2 regions of the Sporosarcina jeotgali genome follow, and region 1 is predicted to be linked to the other one. Evidence: riboswitches for the same ligand, from Rfam matches in the RefSeq annotation. Region 1 holds a riboswitch; the other holds the start of a gene.

Region 1 (4,434 bases):
AAACAAAGTCCAAAATGGAAAGAAGGACGCGTTCACTTGTTTTCTTTCTCACGAGGAGGCATCATGGCGCTCTGGACCGCAATTTTACGGGATGATATCACGTCGACAGTCCATTGGGCTGGTGTTTCAGATGTTGTGTTTACGTATAAAGAGCGGGAAGATATGCGCCGGATGATGAAACGTGTAATTGGCGGCTCACCGAATAGCGCACCCGATGCATATCGGGAACGAACAGCGTTATTCAGGGTGGAAGAAATTGACGCGCCGGTACTCATCATTCATGGAATGAAAGATGAAAACGTGTCGTTTGAACAAGCCATTATGCTGGAAGATGCACTTCGGAAACACCAGAAAACCACCGAAACGTGGTATTTCCAAGATTATACCCATCACTTCCCATCCTGGCACAATGCTAAGATCGTCAGGGATCTGACAAATTGGATGAGAGCGCAGCCGTAAAAAAAGAACCTTCCGGGATTAGGAAGGTTCTTTTTCGTGCTATTAAATAATTGGACCGCCCTTTTGAAGAATCTCTTCAGAAACTTGGTCAAACTTTTTGAAGTTGTCTTTGAAAAGCTGTGATAGCTCTTTTGCTTTTGCATCATATTCGGATGCATCGCTCCAAGCATTGCGAGGGTTCAGCACTTCACTTGGAACACCCTGGATTTGCTTAGGAATCTGAAGGCCGAATGTAGCAGAAGTTTCTGTTTCAACATCATCTAATTCTCCAGAAAGTGCTGCGCGAACCATTGTGCGTGTGTGCTTCAAGTCCATACGTTTACCAACGCCATAGACACCGCCGGTCCAGCCAGTGTTTACAAGGAATACACGTGAACCGTGCTCATCGATTTTCTTGCCTAGCATATCTGCATATACTGTTGCCGGAAGCGGCAGGAATGGTGAACCGAAGCATGTAGAGAATGTTGCTTCTGGTGATGTGATTCCACGTTCAGTACCCGCAAGTTTCGATGTGAATCCGCTTAGGAAATGATACATCGCTTGTTCTTTCGTCAATTTCGAGATTGGAGGCAGCACGCCGAACGCATCAGCAGTTAGGAAGATGATCGTTTCCGGGTGTCCAGCAACTGATGGAAGCACGATATTGTCAATGTTCTCAATTGGATAAGCAGCGCGTGTATTTTCAGTTAAAGTTGTATCATCATAATCGGGCACGCGTGACTCTGTATCGAGTACCACGTTTTCTAAAACTGTCCCGAATTGAATGGCACCGAAGATCTCAGGTTCTTTTTCTGGTGACAAATGGATGCACTTCGCGTAGCATCCGCCTTCAATGTTAAAGATTCCATGATCTGACCAACCGTGCTCATCATCACCGATGAGTTTGCGGTTTGCATCAGCAGAAAGCGTTGTTTTACCTGTACCTGACAAGCCGAAGAATAGAGCTGCATCGCCTTTTTCCCCAACGTTTGCTGAACAGTGCATGGAAAGAATGCCGTTCTCAGGAAGCAGGTAGTTCATGACAGAGAAAATCGATTTCTTCATTTCTCCTGCGTATTCAGTACCGCCGATTAACACAATACGTTTTTCGAGTGAAATGATGACAAATGTTTCAGTGTCCGTACCGTCAACAGCAGGATCTGCTTTGAACGAAGGTGCAGCCAGGATTGTGAATTGTGCTTCGTGCATTTTCAATTCTTCTTCAGTAGGGCGGATGAAGAGCTGATGCACGAACAGGTTCTGCCACGCAAATTCGTTGATAACTTGAATAGAAAGTTGTGAAGCTTTGTCAGCTCCTGCAAATCCTTTAAATACAAATAGTTCTTCTTTTGTTTGAAGGTGGTTCAAAACCTTCTTATATAGGTTGTCGAAGTGATCTTCTGAAATTGGACGATTGACAGAACCCCAGTCAATCTTATCTTTTGAAGCCGCTTCTTCAGTTATGTAACGATCTTTAGGGGAACGGCCGGTATACTTCCCGGTTTGCGCTGTAACGGCTCCATCTGCTGAAAGCTTCGCCTCACCGCGGGAAACTGCTTTTTCGACTAATACAGGTACAGAGGGCTGTAATGTAATATTAGTTCCAGAAAGAAGTTCTTTGAGTCCATTATCTATTTTCGCTGAAATCATAGGTAGATACCGTCCTTTTCATTATTGCCCGTGTTGGGGCTGTCTTATTTTGAATTAGTATAACACATTAAGAATAATAAACTATACTAATTCAAAACTCAAGTGAGAACAACAAAAAAATTGACAATAGCTCTATTTTCTCGTAGCATAGATAGATGAACGGATACTCTTATCCCGAGTCGGCGGAGGGACAGGCCCTATGATGCCCGGCAACCTGCATAGACGTCCTTGTCTATGAAAAGGTGCCAAACCTGGAGCAGGGGGAAACCCTGGACGATAAGAGTGAAAGGTGCCTATGAAACTCATGCCTTTCCTCATGTATGCAATACGTGAGTGGAGGGCTTTTTCTATTGTTTGCCTTTATCCTTGTGAACGTTGAACGTCGCTTCTCTTCAGGCGCGGGACGAAAACTGGGAAAACGAGAGTACCGTATCACGAGTTCGCTGTAAGGAGACTTGCGGCTGAAGGAGGAAATCATATGACAAATCGACGACTGTTTACATCTGAGTCGGTAACAGAAGGCCATCCTGATAAGATGTGCGACCAAATTTCAGATGCAATTCTGGATGCGATTATCGAGGAAGACCCGAACGCACGCGTTGCGTGTGAAACGACAATTACAACAGGATTAGTTCTCGTGATTGGAGAAATTACGACAACTACGTATGTCGATATTCCGAAAGTGGTTCGAGAAACCGTAAAGGAAATTGGCTACACACGTGCGAAATACGGATTCGATTACGAAACGTCTTCCGTACTGACATCTATTGATGAACAATCACCGGACATCGCAGCCAGCGTCGATCGTGCGCTTGAAGCACGTGAAGGCCAAATGGATGACGAAGAATTAGAAGCAATTGGTGCTGGCGACCAGGGACTCATGTTTGGATATGCGTGTAACGAAACAGAGGAATTGATGCCTCTGCCAATCAGCCTTGCGCACAAACTTTCACGTCAGCTTACAAAAGTGCGGAAAGAAGAAACACTTGACTACTTACGTCCGGATGGGAAAACACAAGTAACGATTGAATATAATGAAAAGAACGAACCCATCCGTGTGGATACGATTGTTATTTCTACACAGCATCATCCTGAAGTGACACTGGAGCAATTGCAGCGTGAAGTCAAACAGCACGTGATTGACTCTGTCGTACCGAAGAACTTACTGGATGAAGAAACAAAATACTTCATCAACCCATCTGGGCGTTTTGTGATTGGAGGTCCACAAGGGGACGCTGGTTTAACTGGACGTAAAATCATCGTTGATACGTACGGAGGCTATGCTCGGCATGGGGGAGGTGCGTTTTCTGGTAAAGACGCAACCAAAGTTGACCGTTCAGCATCTTACGCAGCACGTTATGTTGCTAAAAACTTAGTCGCTGCAGGTCTTGCGGATCGCTGTGAAGTACAGCTGGCGTATGCAATCGGTGTGGCGAAGCCTGTTTCGATTTCTGTTGATACATTCGGAACAAGTGATATTCCTGAAAGCCGTCTTGTTGAGCTTGTCAGAAACCATTTCGATCTGCGCCCGGCAGGGATTATCAAGATGCTCGACCTGCGCCGTCCGATTTATAAGCAGACAGCAGCTTACGGTCACTTCGGCAGAACGGATATCGATCTTCCTTGGGAACGGACAGACAAAGCTTCAGCATTGAAAGAAGAAGTTACTCAACTTAAAGGGTAAATACAAAAAAGCAAGGGCCGATTTAAGCGCCCTTGCTTTTCTTTTTTACATTTCAATTTTGAAGTTGTTTGTAATACTGACCTTTTTCTACGTAGCTCTTAACGATTCTGTCCATATCCGCCCGGTCTTCGTCTGTAACTTCACGAACAACTTTTGCCGGAGAACCGAGTGCTAACATACCAGGGGGAATGACTTTACCTGGAGGAACTAAACTGCCTGCCCCTACAAATGCGCCTTCACCAACCACTGCACCATCTAATATTATAGAACCCATTCCAACGAGAGCCCCTTTTTTAATTGTACAGCTATGTAACGTAACTTTATGTCCGATTGTGACGTCATCTTCTATGACTAACGGTGTGTTAGGACTTTGATGCAGACAGGATAAGTCTTGAATGCTGACGCGTTTACCGATACGGGTCGGTGCAACGTCGCCGCGGATGACGGTACTAAACCAAACAGACGAATCCGCGCCGATTGTGACATCTCCGCTAATGACAGCAAAATCAGCTACAAAAACGGTTTCATCGATGTTTGGCCAAACATCCTTATACGGAACAATCATGAAAATGCCCTCCTTGTTGTGCATTGATGTATAATAATCCTATCAAAGTTTTAGGACCATGTACAAATTGAGTTTAAAGCATTGATATAAATGGAGG
Region 2 (4,434 bases), 370 kb from region 1:
TTCCAAAAATCATCGAATACAGTAATTGGAAGATGCCGCTTGTGCTCGGAACGGAGGTAATGACGTTCGATCGTTTGACGGGTCGCGTCCGGTATTGACTTTCCTTCCAGATAGTCATCGATCTGTTCGTAAGTGACGCCAAGCGCTATCTCATCCGGCAACGCAGGCTTATCTTCTTCTAAATCGGCAGTCGGGACTTTGTTATACAAATGTTCCGGACATCCAAGCTCGCGAAGCATCTCCTTCCCTTGGCGTTTGTTCAAACGGGACAGCGGTGTAACATCGGCAGCCCCGTCGCCAAACTTTGTAAAGAATCCTGTAATGGCTTCTGCTGCATGATCCGTACCGATTACTGCGCAATGATGGAACGCCGCCATTGAAAACTGTACTTTCATGCGTTCTCTCGCTTTTTCATTCCCTTTTTCAAAATCGGATAAGGAAATGCCGGCTGCGTCCAATGCACGTCGGCTGGCATCTACTGCTTCTTTAATATTCACTGTATACGTAGCAGAAGGCTTTATAAAACGCAGAGCGTCTTGGCAATCTTCCTCATCGAATTGCGTACCGTATGGCAATCGGACTGCAACAAACTTATAGCGGTCAGTCGAGAGTTCTTCATTCAATTCATCAACTGCCATCTGCGCGAGCTTTCCAGCTAACGTTGAATCCTGACCTCCTGAAATCCCAAGAACATAGCCTTCTAAAAACGTATTTTTCTTTAAATACGCTTTTAGAAAATCTACAGAAACCCGAACCTCTTTTTGCGGATCAATCTTTGGCAGCACGTGCAACTCATGAATAATTTGCTGTTGTAATTCATTCATTTCCGGTCCCTCCTATTCGTGGATGAAGTCACTTACCATTTCCTGGACTTCTTGAATGTTTTTCATCTTATTGTCCCAGCATTTCTGACTCAAATCGACTGGATATTCTTCAGGGTTAAGTGAGCGTTTGTATTCATCCCATAACAGATCCAAGTTATCTTTTGCATACTGCCGGATTTCTAAAGTTGGCGGGACGTCATAGATGACTTGTCCGTGATCAACCACTTTTTCATGAAGGTTCCTAGCTTCAAAATTCGTTACAAACTTTGAGATAAACGTATGGACGGGATGGAACATTTTAATGCGCTTTTCGGCATTCGGATCTTCATCATACATAGTGATGTAGTCTCCTTCAGCTTTCCCATTTTCTTTATCAATAATCCGATACAATTTCTTACGTCCCGGTGTCGTCACTTTCTCTGCATTGGAAGAAATTTTGATGGTGTCGACCATTTCACCATTCTCTCCTTCAATCGCAACAAGTTTGTAAACAGCACCAAGCGCAGGCTGGTCATATGCGGTAATGAGTTTTGTGCCAATCCCCCAAATGTCGACTTGCGCCCCTTGTGCTTTCAAGTTAAGGATCGTGTACTCATCCAAATCATTCGATACCACGATTTTCGCATCTTCGAATCCTGCTTCGTCCAGCATACGGCGTGCTTCTTTCGATAAAAACGCGATATCCCCGCTGTCTAAGCGAATACCTATGAAGTTGATTTTGTCGCCGAGTTCTTTAGCCACTTTAATAGCTGTTGGAACGCCGATTTTCAGCGTGTTGTACGTATCTACAAGGAACACACAATCACGATGCCGCTTTGCATACGAGTGAAACGCTTTGTACTCGCTCTTATAGGCTTGTACCAGGGAGTGAGCATGGGTACCGCTAGCTTGGATGCCGAATAATTTACCCGCGCGGACGTTGCTAGTCGCTTCCACACCGCCAATAACCGCAGCACGCGCCCCCCAAACCGCCGCGTCCATTTCGTGCGCACGGCGGCTTCCGAATTCCATGACCATTTCATCTTTCACCACTTGCTTGATACGAGAAGCCTTAGTCGCAATTAACGTCTGGTAATTAACGATATTCAAGAGCGCTGTTTCAATAAGCTGTGCTTCAGCCAGCGTCGTTTCAACCCGCATGATCGGTTCGTTTCCGAATACCGCTTCTCCTTCTTTCATGGAATAGAGATCCCCAGTAAAACGAACGTCTTTCAAATACTCAAGAAAGTCCTCTTTATAATGCAATTCATTTTTTAAATAAGCGATATCGCTATCAGTAAATTTCAGATCACGTAAATAATCCAGCACGCGCTCAAGTCCTGCAAAAATGGCATACCCATTTCCGAATGGCAGTTTTCTGAAATACAGCTCGAAAATCGCCTTCTTGTTATGAATGCCTTCCGCCCAGTACGTTTCCATCATATTGATCTGATATAAATCTGTATGTAATGCCAAGCTATCATCCGTATAGTTTGTGCTCACACTAATTCGCCTCTTCCAAATAGGTTATGTAGATCGTTTATAACTGTGCTTTACCCGTTTTTCCAACAACTCTACCCTCAAAAAATTTTACTGCACATTTCTACCCGCAATCGCTTTCATTTGCAAGCGCAAATAAAAGCTCAGGTAACATCTTCTGAAGAATTTCCAAACTATAGACAAGTATATCAAATTCCCCAGAGAAAGAAATCATCAGAGCACTATTGCAATCAACATTCAAGCGTGATACTATCAGAATAATCACTTTACAAATAATTCAATACTTTCTTATCAAGAGAGACGGAGGGACTGGCCCTGTGATGTCTCAGCAACCTGCCCTAATGGCCGAGGTGCTAATTCCAGGAGGTGCATAAGCATCTCTAAAGATGAGAGCTGACTTCATGCGGATTGCATAGAAGGCCCTCTTAAGGTTTATCGAGGGCCTTCTTTTTGTATATAATAGCCGGAATTCGGCACAAAAAGGCGGGATTGAGATGACAACACAAACACAAACAGATTTGCTGGCTGCACTGACTGCATTGAAGGCAAAAGAATGGGTGGACCTCACTCATACATTCGGACCGGATTCTCCTCACTTCTTCATGTTTGAAGACGCTGAGTTCAAAACACTGTTTAACCATGACTATGGTTTCTTTGCACAGCAATTCAGCTTTGCAGGTCAGTACGGAACGCATATCGATGCCCCTATTCACTTCGTGCGGGATACACGCTTTTTAGAGGAACTGGAGTTAAAAGAGCTTGTGCTTCCTTTAGTCGTCGTAGATAAATCCAAAGAAGCAGAAGCAGACCATGACTTTACGTGCTCAAAGGATGACTTGCTGGCGTTCGAAAAAGAACACGGACCCATCGAATCGGATACATTCGTAGCACTTCGGACCGATTGGAGTAAACGCTGGCCCGACGCAGAACGTTTTTGCAACAAAGATGATGAGGGGAATAATCGAATTCCAGGCTGGGGCTTGGATGCCTTAACGTTCCTTTTTGAAGAACGCGGTGTAAAGGCAGTCGGCCACGAGACATTCGATACCGATTCTGCGGCAGACTTTAGAAAAAACGGTGCGCTCCATGGAGAGTACTATGTACTTGAACAAGATACGTATCAAGTGGAACTTTTAACGAATCTAGACAAACTTCCAGCAAAAGGCGCTGTCATTTTCAACGTCGTTCCAAAGCCTGAAAAGGCATCCGGATTTCCGGTACGCTCTTTCGCCATTCTTCCTTAACAAAAAAGAGGCTGGGACACAACCAGTCAGATTGAAGCAAAAAAAGCGAGTGTTCACCGATTTTTGGTGAGCACTCGCTTTTTTTCTCGTATTCTTTCCGTTTTCTGATGCCTGAATGTTGTTTATGGCCGTGTATTTCCTCAAATTCACGGCCATGAATGCGAAGCCCAGTTCATTTTTCACCTTATCATTTCCCCGCACAGAGAAACGAGTGAACGCCAAATTCGCCTTCAGAAATCCAAAAACTGGTTCTACGTCGATTTTCCGTTGACCGTAGAGTGAACCTGTTTTCTCTTCTGAAAGCTTCGCTCGAATGATTGTTTTATGCATTTCCCATTTTTCATTGATATACAATTTCCGGTTGTTGCCTTCCTGCGCTTTCGTACAAAGGGAGCGCAATGGGCAATCGGAACAATCGTCGCATTCATACGCTTTGTATTCGCGTGTGAATCCGTATTTGTCGGTTCGTTTTGAAAAATGGCTAAATCCTAGCCTGCGGCCATTCGGACAAGTGTAGGAATCCGCTTCCTCATCATAAGCCCAGTTCATTGTGTTGAACGGATCTTCTTTGTATTTCTTTGTCTTTTCCTTCCGATACTGATTATAGGTGATCAATGGTGTACGCTTTCTGTTTTCAAGGATATCTCCATAGTTCTGTTCACTGCCATAACCAGCATCTGCGACTATGTACTCCGGCAGCTCGAAATAGTCTTTCTCGATGAGATTAAGAAACGGGATGAGTGTTCGTGTATCCGTTGGGTTTGGGTAGATATCGTAAGCAAGCGCATACTGTCCTTCGGTTGCCACTTGCACATTGTAGCCTGCCTTGAGCTGGCCATTACTCATATGATCCTCCTTCATCCTCATGAAGGTGGCGTCATGATCCG

What was found. A riboswitch is a leader RNA that binds a small molecule or an ion and turns the genes downstream of it on or off. The one in region 1 is predicted to bind S-adenosylmethionine.
Region 2: linked by a shared signal. The riboswitch ahead of PGH26_RS12755 (cyclase family protein) and the one ahead of metK (methionine adenosyltransferase) in region 1 are both predicted to bind S-adenosylmethionine.

The regions. Positions count from the first base shown of each region.
Region 1 is NZ_CP116341.1:2,161,956-2,166,389, reverse strand. It holds gene PGH26_RS10670 (alpha/beta hydrolase family protein) at 1-459, shown strand, start outside; gene pckA (phosphoenolpyruvate carboxykinase (ATP)) at 502-2,088, opposite strand; SAM riboswitch class I at 2,255-2,371, shown strand; gene metK (methionine adenosyltransferase) at 2,567-3,772, shown strand; gene PGH26_RS10655 (gamma carbonic anhydrase) at 3,825-4,337, opposite strand.
Region 2 is NZ_CP116341.1:2,528,681-2,533,114, forward strand. It holds gene nadE (NAD(+) synthase) at 1-824, opposite strand, end outside; gene PGH26_RS12750 (nicotinate phosphoribosyltransferase) at 837-2,306, opposite strand; SAM riboswitch class I at 2,589-2,696, shown strand; gene PGH26_RS12755 (cyclase family protein) at 2,798-3,547, shown strand; gene PGH26_RS12760 (IS1182 family transposase) at 3,446-4,434, opposite strand, start outside.